DNA from 2 places in the Bradyrhizobium roseum genome. Region 2 is predicted to be linked to the other one. Evidence: predicted binding sites of a transcription regulator. Region 2 holds the regulator's gene; the other holds the start of a gene.
What was found. Region 2 encodes LexA, which represses DNA repair genes until DNA is damaged. Its sites were predicted from a motif close to TGTTCNNNNTGTGTTCNG; they were not measured.

Region 1: the regulator LexA is predicted to act here: its motif matches at 1,365-1,382, upstream of QUH67_RS32510 (DNA recombination protein RmuC).

What each region holds. Positions count from the first base shown of each region.
Region 1 covers NZ_CP129212.1:6,864,821-6,868,087, forward strand. Annotated here, with positions in the region: gene fmt (methionyl-tRNA formyltransferase) at 1-537, opposite strand, end outside; gene def (peptide deformylase) at 715-1,242, opposite strand; gene QUH67_RS32510 (DNA recombination protein RmuC) at 1,414-2,622, shown strand; gene QUH67_RS32515 (AmpG family muropeptide MFS transporter) at 2,803-3,267, shown strand, end outside.
Region 2 covers NZ_CP129212.1:3,502,016-3,505,282, forward strand. Annotated here, with positions in the region: gene QUH67_RS16770 (ComEC/Rec2 family competence protein) at 1-362, shown strand, start outside; gene QUH67_RS16775 (hypothetical protein) at 424-696, opposite strand; gene QUH67_RS16780 (hypothetical protein) at 741-1,157, opposite strand; gene lexA (transcriptional repressor LexA) at 1,377-2,078, opposite strand; gene QUH67_RS16790 (molybdopterin molybdotransferase MoeA) at 2,277-3,267, opposite strand, start outside.

The DNA.
Region 1 (3,267 bases), 3.4 Mb from region 2:
CACCATCAAATCCGCGCCGAGCGGCGCCAGCGCGTCATGCAGGTCAGCGGCCGTCATCGTATCCGTGATCGGCAGCCGTTCCGCCATCGCGACATCGCCGGTGTCGAGGCCGGCATCCATCTTCATCACCATCACGCCGCTCTCGGCGTCGCCGGCCATGATCGCGCGGTTGATCGGGGCGGCGCCGCGCCAGCGCGGCAGCAGCGAGCCGTGCAGGTTGAAGCAGCCGAGCGGCGGCGCATCGAGAATGGCCTGCGGCAGGATCATGCCATAGGCGACGACGACCGCGGCGTCAGCCTGGTGCGCGCGAAATTCGTCGAGCGCTTCCGGCGTCTTCAGCGTCGTCGGCGTCAACACGGGAATGCCGAGCCGCCGCGCTTCCTGCTCCACCGGGCTCGGCTGCAGCTTCATGCCGCGTCCGGCCGGCTTTGGCGCACGCGTATAGACGGCCACGACCTCATGGCCATGGGCCACCAGTTCGAGCAGCGTCGGCACCGCGAAATCGGGCGTGCCCATGAAGATCAGGCGGAGCGGCATGACTGGTATCCTACCCACATTCAACTTACTCCGTCATGGCCGGGATCGACCCGCCTGCGGGGCCGAAGCCCCTTCGGCGCGGCGAAGGCCCGGCCATCCACGTCCTTGCTGCACTGAGATGGAAAGACGTGGATGCCCGGGACAGGCCCGGGCATAACGGCTGAGAGAGCGGCAGCCTTACTCCGCCGCGCGCTTGGCGGCCTTGGTAAACTTCTTGATCACGCGGTCGCGCTTCAGCTTCGACAGATAGTCCACGAACAGCACGCCGTTGAGGTGGTCGATCTCGTGCTGGATGCAGGTGGCGAACAGCCCGTCGGCGTCTTCCTCGTGCACCTTGCCGTCGAGATCCGTGAAGCGGATGCGGACCTGCGCCGGGCGCTCGACCTCCTCGTAATATTCGGGGATCGAAAGGCAGCCCTCCTCATAGACCGACAATTCCTCCGACGAGGAGATGATTTCCGGGTTGATGAAGACGCGGGGCTTCGGCTTGATCTCGCCGTTCTCGTCCTTCTTGGCGAGGTCCATCGTGATCAGCCGCACGGGTTGCGCGACCTGGATCGCCGCCAGCCCGATGCCGGGGGCGTCGTACATGGTCTCGAACATGTCGTCGGCGAGCTTGCGAATCTCCGCCGTCACCTTCTCGACGGGCTTGGAGACCAGCCGGAGCTGCTTGTCCGGCAGGATGATGATTTCTCGGAGGGCCATGACGCGCGATTTAAGCTGCTGATTTGCCGGGGTCAATCCGCCCGCGCGGCCGTTAAGGCCACGTTAACCATGATTTTTAAGGCAGCGTTAACCACGAAAATTAAGGCGTCGTTTACCATAAACGTTCCCTCTTCGTTCGCGAAAGCAGGCGAATCGGGCTACAAGTCGCGCATGAACGAAATCCTCCTCACCGTCGGCGAGCTGCCGATCCATGTCGGCGAGGCCCTGACGGGTTTTGGCGCGCTGGCTTTGCTGCTGCTGCTGACGATCGCCATCGTCATCGCCCGCTCCGGCCGCCGCGGCGCGGAATTGGCGATGGCGCAGGCGATTCGCGCCGATGAGCTGGAGGAGCGGCTGAGCGAGATGCTGCGGGCGCAGAGTGAATCCACCGGGCGGGTCGACGCGATGGCACACGCGCTGGTCGGCCGCCAGTCCGAAATGACGCGCGCGGTCAACGAGCGGCTGGATTCGGTGACGCACCGCGTCGGCCAGTCGATGGAAGCGACCACGCGCCACACCATGGACAGCCTGCGCGTGCTGCACGAGCGGCTCGGCATCATCGACAACGCACACAAGAACCTCACCGACCTGACCTCGCAGGTGACGACCTTGCGCGACGTGCTCGCCAACAAGCAGTCGCGCGGCGCGTTCGGCCAGGCGCGGATGGAAGCGATCGTGCAGGACGGCATGCCGCAGGGCGCGTACGAATTCCAGTACACGCTCTCGACCGGCAAGCGGCCGGACTGCGTGGTGTTCCTGCCCGACCAGCGGCCGCTCTGCATCGACGCGAAATTCCCGCTGGAGGCGATGACCGCGCTGCACGACGCGCGCAGCGACGAGGAACGCAAATTCGCCACGCAACGGCTGCGCAACGACGTGATGAAGCACGTCAACGACATCGCGGAAAAGTACCTCATCCCCGGCGAGACCCAGGACACCGCGCTGATGTTCGTGCCGTCGGAATCGGTCTACGCCGAAATCCATGACGGCTTTGACGACGTGATCCAGAAAGCCTACCGGGCCCGCGTCGTGCTGGTGTCGCCCTCGCTGTTGATGCTGGCGATCCAGGTGATGCAGCAGATCCTGAAAGACGCGCGGATGCGGGACGCCGCCGACCAGATCCGCACCGAAGTGCTCAACCTCGGCGACGACCTCGGCCGCTTGCGCGACCGCGTGCTCAAGCTGCAAAAGCATTTTGGCGACGTCAACGAGGACGTCCGGCAGATATTGATCTCCGCCGACAAGATCGAAAAGCGCGCCGGCCGGATCGAGGAGCTCGATTTCAGCAAGACAGACACGCCGGTGGAAGCGCCCCGCCTTGCCAACAGCGAAACGCCCGAGCTGTTCCCGGTGCCGCGCAAGCTGCAGGCGGGGGAGTAGTTTCTTCCCTTCTCCCCTTGTGGGAGAAGGTGGCGCAAAGCGCCGGATGAGGGGTTCTCTCGGCTAGGGTGCCCGCGGAGAGAACCCCTCACCCGTCTCAATCGCGTTTCACGCGATTGATCCACCCTCTCCCACAAGGGGAGAGGGGAAGTAAGCTCGAATATCTGCTAACACCCCTCTATGACAGCACCGGAATCCACCTCCGCCTCACCCGACAAAGCCACGCCCCCCGCCCCCTCCTGGCGCGAGAGCCTTGCCGTTTATCTGCAGCCACGCGTGCTGATCGTGCTGATGCTCGGGTTTTCCTCCGGGCTGCCGCTGGCGCTTTCCGGCTCGACGCTGCTGGTGTGGATGCGCGAGTCCGGCGTCGATCTCACCACCATCGGGCTGTTTGCGCTGGTCGGGACGCCGTACACGCTGAAATTCCTCTGGGCGCCGTTGGTCGATGCGCTGCATGTGCCGCTGTTCACGCGCGCGTTCGGCCGCCGCCGCGGCTGGCTGGTATTTTCGCAACTGCTTTTGATCGGCGCGATCCTGCTGCTGGCGCTGACCGATCCGGCGCGCTCGCCGCTGTTCGTCGCGCTGGGCGCGCTGCTGGTGGCGGCCATGTCCTCGACCCAGGACATCGTGGTCGATGCGTTCCGC
Region 2 (3,267 bases):
ATCTCGGCTGCGTGATGCAATCGGCCGGCGGTGGCCTCGTCGCGCAGGCCTACAAGCCCGAGGCGCTGGCGGACGATTGCGAGCGCGCGGCGCTGATCGTGACGCTGCGTCCGGCACCCGCGTCATGTGCAGCGTCGGTCATCGATGCCGACCGGCTGCGGCGGCAGGGTGCGATGGCGCTGCGGCGGGGGCCGGAGGGTTTTGTCGTCGAGGCGGCGAGGCCGAGAGGCATCGACCGCCCGTGGTCGCCGGCCGCGGCCGATGAAGGAGAGGCAGACGCCAGCGTGCTGGCGCCTCGCATCGTGCCGCCGCGCGCGGTCGATGCCACCCCGGCGGAAGCCGATCTGCAGGCGGATGAATAGGACATCGCGTTTTCAAGCGAAGCGGAGGCCGGGTCGCGTCAAGAAAACGCGTCAAACAAAACTAATGCTCGTCGATCGCGGGCGCTGACGGATGAGCCGGTATTTCAAACGCGCCCAGATGATATTCCTCGGGCGCATCGGGGGACGAGGGCAGGCCGACCAGTGTGAACGACGCCTCCGGGAATTTCTGCCAGACCGCGAGATCGTCGGCCGTGACGGTGAGCCAGCCGTAGCGGAACATGTACCGCCCCGGCTCGGTCACTCGTCCAGCCTTCTGCCATGTAACCTTGTTGACCACCGATTGCCTCTCGGCGACGCGTAACCTGGAAAACATACCACGACGATCCACCGGCCGGAACCGGCGGATCGGAAGTGGGGTTAACGCGCGACGGTGGATTCGGTTCGGGGCGTTCCAGTCAGCTTCGCCGTGCGGTCGCTCCCGGTCACCGGCAATTGCAGAACGGTCGCGCGCTGGCCGCGGCAGAGTTGTGTCACCAACACGCGGCTTCCGTCCGGAAATTCGATCGCGTCATGGTGACGCTCGGCCACTTCGGTTTCGATCTGATTGAATTTCCCGACCCGCCAGTCGGAGGTTCGGGTCCAGATCCAGCGGCTGTCGTATCTGACCTCCTCGGCGAACGCGAGTTCAGTGCCCGGAAGCATGCAGACCGCGACCGCCGGTTCGCTTTCCGATGCAAAGCCGCGGGTCGATGTACCGCGGAAGGTAGTGGTGATCAGCGTCTCGCCGACCTGGGCAGGCCGGCTCGCGACGGCATGCAGGCTGTAGTCACACATCGGATGGCTCCCTCGATTGAGATAGCAGACCCGTGTCTGGAACGAGGCACCGGCCTCTATCAGAGTGGACTTGGCACCGAGACTTTTCCTGCTTCGGGGCATTTCTGCGGCCGGTGCACCGCGTGCTGATCACAAACGCGATACGCAGCCGCGCAGCAAAAACCCCGGCCGAAGGACCGGGGCTGGATTTGCGTCGCGGTGATGCCGGCGAACGGCAGCTCAGTATTTGCGGTACAGCCCGATCAGCTTGCCCTGGATCCGGACCCGATTGGGCGGCAGGATGCGGACCTCGTAGGCGGCATTCGCCGGCTCCAGCGCGATCGAGGCGCCGCGGCGGCGGAAACGCTTGAGCGTGGCTTCTTCCTCGTCGATCAGCGCGACCACGATATCGCCGGTGTCGGCATTCTCGTTGCGCTGGATCAGCGCCATGTCGCCGTCGAGAATGCCGGCATCGACCATGGAATCGCCTCGCACTTCGAGCGCATAGTGTTCGCCGGAGCCGAGCATGTCGGGCGGCACGCTGATGGTGTGGCTGCGGGTCTGCAGCGCCTCGATCGGCGTACCGGCGGCGATCCGGCCCATGACGGGCACCGCGACCGGACGCTCACCATCGTCTGCTGCAGCCGGCGCGCTGACCGTGCGCTTGCCGAGCGTGCCTTCGATGACGCTCGGCGTGAAGCCGCGGCGGCTGCCGGCGGCGGCGGCCAGTTCGGGCAGCTTGATGACTTCGATGGCGCGGGCGCGGTTGGGCAGGCGGCGGATGAAGCCACGCTCCTCCAGCGCCGTGATGAGGCGGTGGATGCCGGATTTCGAACGCAGGTCGAGCGCGTCTTTCATCTCGTCGAAGGAGGGCGGAACGCCGGCTTCCTTCAGCCGTTCATTGATGAAACGCAGAAGTTCATATTGTTTGCGCGTAAGCATCGCGAGCAATCCCCCGGGGTTGGCGTCGTCTTAGAGTTCCGAATCGTCATGTCCCTCGCAGAAGTCCCCAACCCCTGACAACAGACACTAGCAGTCGAAACAAATCATGAACGGACACTATATGTTCGATATGTGTTCCGCAACCACTTAATTTCTGGTGAACGCGTTCTGCCTCCGTCTCAAGATGCCGGCGGGGCGTCAGTCCGGCAACCGCAGGAATTCGCAACGCGAGCCCTTTACGGCAGCCGGCGCGAGCGGCGCACGTATCACAAGTGCCCGTGCCGCAGCGAGATTCCCCAACAGCGACGAATCCTGGTGGGTCACGGCTACCGCAACCGGCACACCGTCGGCGCGCTCCTCGAGCCATGCGCGCAAGTAGTCCTCGCGCTGGTCGTTGGCCGCCAGGTCGCGGCCCAGCACGGCGCGTTCGCGCACGTGATGGATGGTGTCGCGGCCCAACAGGGCGCGAATCAGCGGCACCAGAAACAGAAAGCCGCAGACATAGGAGGAGACCGGATTGCCGGGCAGGCCGATCACCCGCATCGCACCCAGCCGACCGTGCATCATCGGTTTGCCGGGGCGCATCGCGATGCGCCAGAACGCCATGTCGGTGCCTTCGGCCTCCAGCGAGCGTTTAACGAGGTCGTGGTCGCCGACGGAAGCGCCACCCATGGTGATCAGGATATCGGCTTCGAGCTCGCGCGCGCGGCGGATGCCTTCCGCGGTGGCGGCCAAGGTATCGGCGGCAATGCCGAGATCGGCGACCTCGGCACCCTCAGCGCGCGCCAGGGCCCGCAACGCATAGCCGTTGGAATACACGATCTGGCCGGGACCGGGGCTCGTTCCCGGCATCACCAGTTCATCGCCGGTGCCGAGCACGGCGACTTTTGGCCGGCGGCGCACCGCCAGCTCCGGATAGTTCATGCCGGCGGCGAGCGACAGATCGCGGTCGGTGAGGCGGCGTCCGCGCTTGAGCAGCACGTCGCCCTCGCGGAAATCGACGCCGGCGGCGCGGATATGCCGTCCCGGGACCGCTGCTTCGGTGATGGTGATGTGGTCGCCGTCGACGGCGGTGTCTTCCTGGATGATGACGGCGTCTGCGCCGTCGGGGATCACGCCGCCGGTGAAGATGCGTACCGCTTCGCCCTTGCCGACCTTGCGCTCGAACGGCCGCCCGGCGGCGACTTCG